2 regions of the Salipaludibacillus sp. HK11 genome follow, and region 1 is predicted to be linked to the other one. Evidence: riboswitches for the same ligand, from Rfam matches in the RefSeq annotation. Region 1 holds a riboswitch; the other holds the start of a gene.
What was found. Region 1 has a riboswitch for cobalamin ahead of metE (5-methyltetrahydropteroyltriglutamate--homocysteine S-methyltransferase). Riboswitches for the same ligand answer to the same signal wherever they lie in the genome.

Region 1 (5,306 bases):
AACCATATTTTTTAAAGCAGAAACTGTTTCATCTTCAGTTCTAGTCTTCAACCCACAATCAGGATTAACCCAAAATAAGAATGGAGGCAAGACGCCTAAGGATTCCTCAATTACTTTCGACATTTCTTCCACTTTTGGTATTCTAGGACTATGAATATCATAAACTCCTAAGCCAATACCTTTGTCATAGACATTTGTTTCAAATACTCGAATTAATTTCCCATGACTTTTAGACGTTTCAATTGATATGACATCGGCGTCCATGTCTTTGATAGAATCGATCATTTCATGAAATTCACTGTAACACATATGAGTATGAATTTGAGTCGTATCCTTCACTTTATAGGTTGCAGAACGGAAAGATTCAACAGCCCATTTTAAGTACTCTGCTTGGTTTTCTACCTTTAAAGGCAAGCCTTCTCGTAATGCAGGTTCGTCAACTTGAATCATTTCCACACCTGATTGCTCTAGATGATATATTTCTGATGTGAGTGCTTCAGCGATTTGATCAGCTACTGCTTTAGCTGGAATATCGTTACGTTCAAAAGACCAGTTTAATATCGTTACTGGGCCAGTTAGCATCCCTTTTACAGGTTTATCTGTAAGCGATTGAGCATATGCGCTCTCTCTAACAGTCATCGGTTTATCAAATGTCACATCTGCATAAATAACAGGAGGTTTTACACAACGAGAACCGTAGGACTGAACCCAACCATTTGTTGTTACTGCAAATCCATTCAACTTCTCACCGAAATACTCAACCATATCATTACGCTCAAACTCTCCATGGACAAAGACATCTAATCCTAGTGATTCCTGAATGGTAATCCAGCGTTGAATTTTTTCCTCAACCATACCCTGATACGTTTCTTCTGTTAACTCACCCCTTCGATAAGATGTTCGCGCTTTACGCATATCAAGAGTTTGTGGAAAACTACCAATTGTTGTTGTTGGAAGTATTGGTAATTGCCATTTCTTTTGCTGAATAGTATGCCTTTCTGAAAAAGGTAAGGATCGGTACGATTGAGCAATTTTCCCCTCTCTTTTATCATTCGACCGTTGGTACTTATCTTTAAACAGATCGACCTTCTGTTGATGCTCCTCCCAATCTCGAAGCACTTTATCTTTATCCGTTAATGCTCCTTTAAGTAATCTTAATTCTTCTAGTTTTTCATCAGCAAAAGCTAATCCATTTACCAAGTTATCATTAAGGGCTTTTTCTTTTCCTAACGAAACGGGTGAGTGAAGAAGGCTACAACTAGACTGAAGATGAAGTTGATGATTCGGTAAATATTCTCGAATACCTTTTACAATCGAAAAACTATTATTTAAATCAGTCTTCCAAATATTCTTCCCGTCAATGCATCCTAATGATAATATTTTATCGTTTGGAAACCCAAAATCTTTAATATATTGAACGTGTTTTTCTTTATCGTAAACCATATCCAATCCAATTCCAGCAACAGGTAAATGGACTATTTGTTCATAATGAGAAACAGAATCAAAATATGTTTGAAGTAGTATTTTTGAATTCGGAACAAGATCTGCCAGTTTTTCATAAATATCTTTTACTATTTCAATGTCGTCATCTGTTAAAGAAGTTACAAGATGCGGTTCATCGATTTGAATTAAATCCGCTCCCGCCTCCGTCAATTGACCAATAACTTTAGCATATAACGTTAGCAATATATCTAAGTAATACGAAAATTTTTCTTTTGGATATCCTTTAGAAAGCGATAAAAAGGAATACGGTCCAATGATGACAGGTTTCCCATTTATATTGAGTTCCTCTTTTGCTTCTAGAAAAGCGTTTAGAGGTTTATTCTCTGTTAGCTTTGGTACCCAATCGTTTTCAAATTCCGGAACAATATAGTGATAATTTGTGTTATACCATTTCGTCATCTCGCACGCTTCTGCATTTTTGCTTCCTCTCGCCATCGCAAAGTAAAGGTCTAGCGAATTACTTTCTGCTTGGTGTTTAAATCGATTGGGAATTAGTCCAAACATCGTGGCAGTATCTAACATGTGATCATAATAACTAAAATCACCTACTGGTATAATATCAAGATCCGATTGCTTTAATTTTTTTAAGCGATCTAAACGGATATCTTTCATTTTTACTTGAAAAGTGGATTGATCAAACTCCTTCTTCCAATAAGACTCTAGCGTCCTCTTCCATTCTCTCTCTTCACCGATTCTTGGATATCCTTGTACACTCGTTTTTAATTCCATTAATTACCCTCCTCGTAATTTAAAACATAAAAAAAGATATTCCCACCTTAAGATTAAAGGCGAAAATATCCAAGTAATATGTATGATCGATAAGTATTTAAAAAATACTTCTGAAGACACAGTTAATTACAAATGTCACCAAACGATGCTCTATCTCAGATAGATACACATGATATTTAACACCTCCCTATTTCCCGTAGGTCGACAGTGCTGTCAAAATAGGCAGGTCTCCTGACTTGATCGTAATCATATTCATCACCTTCCCAGATCTCAAAGCAAATCCAGTGGTTAAACGATGAATACTACAATCTTACAGTGGCGGGACCGTTCTGGCTTTTACCAGATTCCCTTTTAATAGATAAATAAGACTCTTGATCTTGATTTATCCAACCTATTTTCTACAGTATGAAATTGTTTGAATCTTAACTAATTTTTAAATGTTTGTCAACCCCAAAATATATTAGGCGTATCAAATCAAAAAACAGGCCATTGATTTTTCTCAGCAATCTCTCTCATCTCTTCACCCGGGTTAACAACGATTGGATGATTTACAAACTCAAGCAACGGTAAATCACTCTCGCTATCCGCATATGCCCAAATACTATCAGCCTTATCTAGGTTAATTGAACTAGAGTTTTGACTCAACCAATCTACAATTAATCTTACTTTCTCTTGCCCATTGACAATTGTTCCAATTTCTCCAGTACATAGACCCTCTTCGTCAAAAATAAGTTCTGTACTTATCACATGGGCATCTAAATTTAATTCTTTTTTAAAAGCAAACAAAAAAGGATGGAGCGCTCCAGATAATAAGACAATTTCATCTCCATCTGCTTGGTGCTGCCGGACTTTATCTACCAATTTATGATGAACTTCGGCAATTCCCTCTTGGACAAGTCTTTCGAAAAAAACTTTTAGTTCCTCGTCTGTTTTTCCTTTAAATGACTTAGCAAATGATTTGAAAAAGGAATGTCTAAATGCTTCTTTTCCCTTAATCATCCGAAGTACGACAGACTTCAGTAAACCTTGTCCAACAATAAGCCACTCTTTTATAGTGAACTCCTTTTTAGCGACTAGAAACATGCTTTTGAATGAGTTTCCTTGATACAGTGTTCCATCAAAATCGACTGTTACAACTGCCATCGATATCACCTCGATACCATTTTAATCTAATCACCTTTAAAAGTATATAATTACATAGTCTTCATATTTTATGTGAAATGAGGTAAATTCGTGAAAATATAGTCATATTATGTCGATATATTTTTATGGAGTCAAATATTAGCTTCTTTCATAATCTCATAAAAGGATTTTTGTGCACGTCGATCCATAAATCTGATTGTTCAAATAAAGTTGCAACTTGAAAAAGTAAATCTTCCTTCCCTCGAGCAGCCATGATTTGAACACCTATTGGTAATCCTTCATTTGTTTCATGAATTGGTAAACTCATGCCTGGTTGCCCTGTTAAATTTGCTAATTGCGTGAAAGGTGTACGTCCAAGACTTTGTTCAATCAATTGATCTAACATTCCTGATTTTAATAAACTTTTCCCAGCACGGAGTTTTGAAACAAGTTGAATTAACATTATTTCTTTCTTTTTCAAATCTAGTTCACCAATTTGTGCCTGTAGCATTGCCGTTGTTGGCGTAATATATAAGTCATACGTCTCATGGAATCTCTCCATTGCAATTGCTGCTTTGTCCCATTCTCGTAATCTCAAGACAAATTCTTCTGCTGATGTCCCTTTTCCTAAGAGTCCTAATAGCCACGTAGTAGGTTCCACATCAGCCATGGTTACATTTCTACCAAGATGCCTACCTATATCAGAAAGATTTGCTGCCACTTCTCCAAAATACAACGTTAAGTAACTCTTAGCAATTTGTTGACCATCTATTGGTGCATCTACTTCTTCTATCTGATGACCTTGTTTTTCTAGGCATTTTACCGCTCGATATACCCCTTCTTGACATTGTCTATCCACGGGAGTTCCTATCGGAGAATTCACAGAAAAAGCAACTCGTAAAGATCGATTAATTGGTTTATTCATAACATCTAAGTAGCTTCCATCAAAATTAGGAGCGCGAAAAGCATTTGTCTTTTCTTCTACAAAGAGTGCGTCCAAACAAGCAGCGCTATCTCTAACTGATTTTGTTATGACAAGTTCTGAAGAAGCTCCTTGCCAAACTCGGCCAGAATTTGGCCCGACAGGTGTCCTACCTCTCGTAGGCTTTAGACCAAATAATCCACAGTATGCTGCTGGTATTCGTATCGATCCACCCCCATCATTTGCTCCTGCTACTGGAACCATTCCTGAAGCAACAGCAGCTGCCGAACCTCCACTCGAACCTCCAGGCGTCACGTTAATATCCCAAGGATTCCTTGTAGCGCCATACAAAGAAGGCTCAGTTACACCCATTAGAGCAAATTCAGGAACATTCGTGTGCCCAATCATCACCATTCCTGCTTCTTTCAATCGTTTTGTATATGTTGCATCAGAAGTTGAGCGATAGTTTCTCAAACCACGAGAACCTGAAGTGATCTTTTGCCCTGCCGCTTCTTGTGTAATATCTTTTAGTAACATTGGTACCCCAAAGAATGGAGCTCCAGTTTCGGTTTCATTAACACTCTTCATTGCTTTAGCATAAAACTTTTGAACTACCGCATTTAATGTCGGATTTATTCCTTCAATTCTTGTAATCGCCTGTTCGATCATTTCATTATTCGATACTTCTTTATTACGTATTAATTCGGCTAAACCTAATCCATCATATCTTTCATACTGAAAACCTTTCACACATATTCCCCCTCTACATTAAAAGTATTACTTATTATAATGAATTCGTGAAATCTTAATTTATCCCCTCTTATTTTTAAGAAAAAGTTACTTAACGTGATATAAGTTAGCAGGAATGCTATCATTATGAACCGAATAGTATTTTCAAACGAGCAACATTGAGTAAAACTAGCTTTGTATATGGTGCACTAACTGCATTTGGAATTGTTAGTTTTATTTATAACTTCACAAAAAAATGACAATAAGGTAACTTGGAAATCCAAGTTACCTTATTGTCATT
Region 2 (5,306 bases), 1.7 Mb from region 1:
GGAGGGGCTGGCGGAAGAAATCATTTCGCTCGTTAAGGAAAATAAAACGCCAATAATCGGTATTTGTGGTGGGTATCAAATGCTAGGTCAAACGTTAGCAGATCCAGATGGTATAGAGTCAGGAATTGAGAAGGTGGAAGGTCTAGGTCTTATTGGAAATTTATCAACGACGTTAACTGATAAGAAACGCACTGTTTTATCTGAAGGTGTGATTATCTATCGTGGTGAAACGATAGCCGTCACAGGCTATGAAATTCATATGGGTGTCTCTCAATTTTCTGATGAACAAGGGGATCGATTTGTTCAATTGATAGACGGAGGCACAGACGGGTTTATTAGTATAGATGGACGAACGATTGGTACGTACTTTCACGGAATATTTGAAAATGATCGATTTAGAGAAGTGATATTGAATGATTTACGAGGACGCAAAGGCCTTCCTGAAATAAATGACAGGGTTTCTTTTCAAGCACTGAAAGAACAATCCTTTCATCACTTAGCTCAACTGGTTGAGAGTCATCTCAACATGGAATTGATCGAGGATAAAATGGCTTTATTTCAAAAAAACTGAGATATTTAGAGAGGGACAGCAGCATGGAAACAACAATAAACAAAATCACAGCGACAAATAAACAAGTAGGGAAACAAACTCTAGCTCACCTGAATAATTTAACGAAGCCACCAGGAAGTTTAGGTAGATTAGAGAAACTAGCGGTTCAGTTAGCAGAAATAACTGGAGATACATTTCCAACTGTATCCCCTCCTGCTTCGATTGTTTTTGCGGGCGATCATGGTATCGCTAAAGAAGGAGTTTCTGCATTTCCTCAAGAAGTAACGACACAAATGGTGGCGAATTTCCTTGCAGGTGGCGCGGCAATAAATGTATTAACAAAACAAATAGATGCAATGTTAGAGATCGTTGATATAGGTGTTGCATCGGATATAGAAGGTTCAGGTTTTATTAATAAAAAAATTCGCTATGGAACAGCTAACTTTGCCAAGGAAGATGCGATGACAAGGAAAGAGGCGCAAAAGGCAATTGAAGTAGGGATCGATATTGTAAAACAAGTAATTAAACAAGGTGCAAATTCGATTATCTTAGGTGAGATGGGGATCGGGAATACGACGAGCAGTAGTGCAATCATCGCTACATTAGCCGAAGTGAATGTGGAAGGTATTGTTGATATTGGAACAGGAATCACAGCTGAACAGCGTGTATTGAAACGAAAGATCATTGCCCAGGCGCTTGAGGATCGAAAACCAAATCGTGAGGATGTCCTCGATATTCTTTCTAAAATAGGTGGACTGGAGATTGCTGGTATGACAGGGGCGATTTTAGGAGCAGCTTCTGAACGAAAGCCTGTCATTATTGATGGATTTATTTGCACGGTATCTGCCTTGTTAGCAACGAAGCTAGTTCCCGAAGCGAGAGACTATTTAATATTCAGTCATCGCTCTCAAGAACAAGGACACACAACAGCTTTGAAAATGCTCCAAGCAAATCCATTATTAGACTTAGAGTTACGTCTAGGTGAAGGAACCGGAGCGGCGCTTGCTTTTCCGATTGTGGAATCTTCCCTAAAAATTTTAAAAGGCATGGCTACTTTCACTTCAGCAGGAATTTCGACTTAGTCATATTGAAAAAGATTAAAAATAAATTTACTTTATTTGAAAACTGATTTATACTAAATCTATTAATAAAACCCAATTTCATAGATACAATTTGGTTCATGATTCACGTCGATACGTTGACGAATTCATGTTAAAAGGGAAGTCGGTAAAAGCCGACACGGTCCCGCCACTGTGAGCGTTTAGGAAAGCTGAAAGAAGCCCACTGTGCTTTTACATAAAAGCATGGGAAGGGAAGCTGATCCGATGAAGCGTAAGTCAGGAGACCTGCCAAGTTGTTCGTAACACCTTCGAGGAAAGGGATGTTTCATGTTCATAGAAAATTCTACTACGTGTTAGAATGCAAACCGTCATCTATATTATGATAGGTACTTATTTCTATGTGACTGTTACATTCAACGCTTTTCCTAAAGGAATGGCGTTTTTATTATGTAATAAAAAGAATGTAGGAGGAACAAAAAGATGCAAAAGAGAATTAAATGGGGACAATTAGGTGCAGCAATAACATTGTCGTTGGCATTAATGACGGCTTGTGGAACAAATGAAGAAGAGGTAAATGAAAATAATCAAGCGAACGATAACGACGAAGTCACGAATGAAACAGAAAATAATAATGATGAAATTGAGAATGCGGCGGACGAAGAGAACGAAGCAGCAAATGAAGAAGTAACTGGTGGAGAATTTCCAATCACCTTGACAGATAAAGTAGATCGGGAAGTGACAATTGACGAAGAACCTGAAACGATCGTTTCATTGTTGCCTAGTAACACGGAAATTGTCTTTGAACTTGGAGCTGGAGACAGATTAATAGGTGTGTCGGATTTTTGTAATTATCCACCAGAAGCAGAAGATATCCAAAATGTAGGTGGGCAGGATATGGATCCTGAATTAATATTGTCGTTGGAGCCTGATATGGCTCTTGTTCAAAGATATCATTACGAGAATCATTCAGAAATTTTGGATCAATATGAGCAATCTGGTATCGATGTGCTTGTAATTGAAGGTGGCGAATCATTTGATGAAGCTTATGACACGATCAAAATGCTTGGTAGCGCTACAGGTACTAGTTCACGTGCGGATGAGATTGTTGTTGAAATGAAAGACGCATTAGCTGAGATTGAAGAAAAAGCGGAAGAGATTTCTGAAGAAGATAGAAAGACGGTTTGGGTCGAAATATCTCCCTCACCAAATATTTTCACAGCTGGTCAAGGAACATTTATGCATGAGATGTTAGAAGTGATTCAAGCAACTAATGCGGCAGAAGATCAAGAAGGTTGGGTCAGCCTGACTGAAGAAGAAATTGTCATGTTGAGTCCTGATGTGATTATTACAACCCATGGAGTTGCGGAAGATCCAATTGACGAAGTGGTATCACGTGATGGTTGGTCGGACATACCAGCTGTGCAAGATGAAAGAATACATGATGTGGATAACGATACGGTCATTCGACCAGGACCGAGATTAATTGAGGGAGTGGAAACTCTTGCCAAATTGGTCTATCCAGAAATTTTTGAGTAATCGAATCTTTTGGATTTATGTTTTCAGTGGAGGATTTGTACTTAGTACAATCCTCTTTGGTCTATTTATGAGCAGTGTGACAGTCCCTGTTCCAACCATCTTCCACATCATCATTGACAATGTATTTGGCTGGCAATTGCTCTCGGACTTTCCCGAAGTTCAAGATAGAATCATCTGGAACATTCGTTTACCACGCGTGTTATTGGCTTTTTGTGTAGGAGCTTCATTAGCTTTGGCGGGTGCAGCTTTTCAAGGGTTGCTTCGAAACCCACTCGCAGATCCTTATACGATTGGTGTGTCATCTGGTGCCGCATTAGGAGCTGTTATCGTAATATTTTTTCAAGTGACGATTGTTGGTTTAGGCGGTTTTACACTTCCAATTGTAGCAATAATTGGTGGTTTCATTTCATTGATGCTCGTGTTTGGTCTTGTTAGAATTGCCAGCAGAAGCTTTGCGATTGAAACGATTATTTTAGCAGGAATTATTATGAGTTCTTTTATTGGTGCAATCATCTCTTTGGTGATATCGCTTGGTGATCAAGATTCGATGACGCAAATTATCTATTGGCTCTACGGAAGTGTTGGTATGAGAGGATGGAGTCACGTTCAACTCATCGTTCCGTTTATGATCATAGGCATGTTTATTCTATTGGTCCATTATCGGGAGTTAAATGCGTTGGCTTTAGGGGAAGAGGCAGCCGAACATATCGGTGTGAATGTTAAGCGAGGCAAATACTATATTTTAGTTGGAGCATCTTTATTAACAGGAGCATCTGTTGCTGTTTCTGGTTCCATTGGATTTGTTGGGTTAGTAATCCCTCATTTGGTCCGCCTCATCATTGGACCAAATCACAGGCATGTGTTACCTTTATCGTTCCTTGTTGGGGGAGGGTTTCTAATTATAGCTGATTTAGTCTCACGAATGATTATTGCCCCGAAAGAACTTCCAATTGGTGTAATTACTGCTTTGATTGGGGCACCTGTTTTTGCATTATTATTGATTAGAAATCGGCTTGGGAAGGGGTAACGGTATGATCCATGTCAAGAATCTCGTAGGCGGCTATTCAGAAGAACCTATTATTGACGGAGTTGACTTCGACATTGTTAAAGGTGAATTCTTTGGACTGCTTGGTCCAAATGGCAGTGGAAAAACGACGCTGTTTAAATTGATAACAGGTGGTCTACCTATCAAACAAGGAGAAATTACAATTGACGGTCAACTGCTATCCAAATTGTCTCACCTTGAAAAAGCGAGAAAAGTGGCAGTTTTGGCTCAAGAAGCGCAAGTTTCCTTTGATTTTACCGTAGAAGAAATTGTTAGTCTTGGTCGTTATGCGTTTCAAAAAGGTGTGCTCAAGACGATTTCGAAAGCTGATAGAGAAATCATTGATGAGGTGATGGAACTAGCTAATGTAGATCATTATAGGAATAAACAATTTCGACTACTTAGTGGCGGTGAAAAACAAAGAGTTCTGCTTGCCAAAGCATTGGCTCAGCAACCGAAAGTTCTTTTATTAGATGAACCGACAAATCATTTGGACGTGAAGCATTCTTTCTACATGCTTGATTTGTTGAAAAAATGGCAAAAAGAGCATGGGTTAACGATATTTGCAATCTTGCATGATTTGAACGTTGCGGCACTTTATACCGACAGAGTTGCCTTGCTTCATGAAGGGAAGTTTCAAAGAGTTGGTGGTGTCGATATTTTACGGAATGAACAGCTTCTACAAGATGTTTATGAAGTGAAAGTAAAGGCGCAATCTCACCCGTATGTTCCAAAACCACAGTTATTAATGACTCCTTACGATGATGTAGAACAGGTGCCAACTGATTTGAAAAATTCCTTTCGATTGGAACAAAATGAAGGGTTTATTCATCTGGAATTTGAGCAACCTTTACGAACGATTTCAAATAGTGTTGTCGGTGAAGGGATCCAATGGTTAAAGCATTTTTGTAATTTCCATGTGAATAAAAATTATGATGGCGGTGATCCCATCGATGATATGGAAAGTTGGATGAATAATTGGGGAATCCCTACTGAAATGTCAGCGGGGATGATGACTGCTGTTCAACTTGAAGATATGGAATTACATACTAAGAATCAGCAAAACATGCAAATTGTTGTGATGGTAACCGCGGGAGTTGGAAATGCAGTGGAT

Region 2: it holds a riboswitch for cobalamin, as region 1 does, so the genes downstream of both, ACM26V_RS21625 (ABC transporter substrate-binding protein) here and metE (5-methyltetrahydropteroyltriglutamate--homocysteine S-methyltransferase) in region 1, are expected to answer to the same signal.

What each region holds. Positions count from the first base shown of each region.
Region 1 covers NZ_CP181045.1:1,108,316-1,113,621, reverse strand. Annotated here, with positions in the region: gene metE (5-methyltetrahydropteroyltriglutamate--homocysteine S-methyltransferase) at 1-2,232, opposite strand, end outside; cobalamin riboswitch at 2,436-2,642, opposite strand; gene ACM26V_RS05640 (HAD family hydrolase) at 2,707-3,375, opposite strand; gene ACM26V_RS05635 (amidase family protein) at 3,524-5,026, opposite strand.
Region 2 covers NZ_CP181045.1:4,568,969-4,574,274, forward strand. Annotated here, with positions in the region: gene ACM26V_RS21615 (cobyric acid synthase) at 1-571, shown strand, start outside; gene cobT (nicotinate-nucleotide--dimethylbenzimidazole phosphoribosyltransferase) at 595-1,632, shown strand; cobalamin riboswitch at 1,708-1,919, shown strand; gene ACM26V_RS21625 (ABC transporter substrate-binding protein) at 2,092-3,147, shown strand; gene ACM26V_RS21630 (FecCD family ABC transporter permease) at 3,113-4,174, shown strand; gene ACM26V_RS21635 (adenosylcobinamide amidohydrolase) at 4,179-5,306, shown strand, end outside.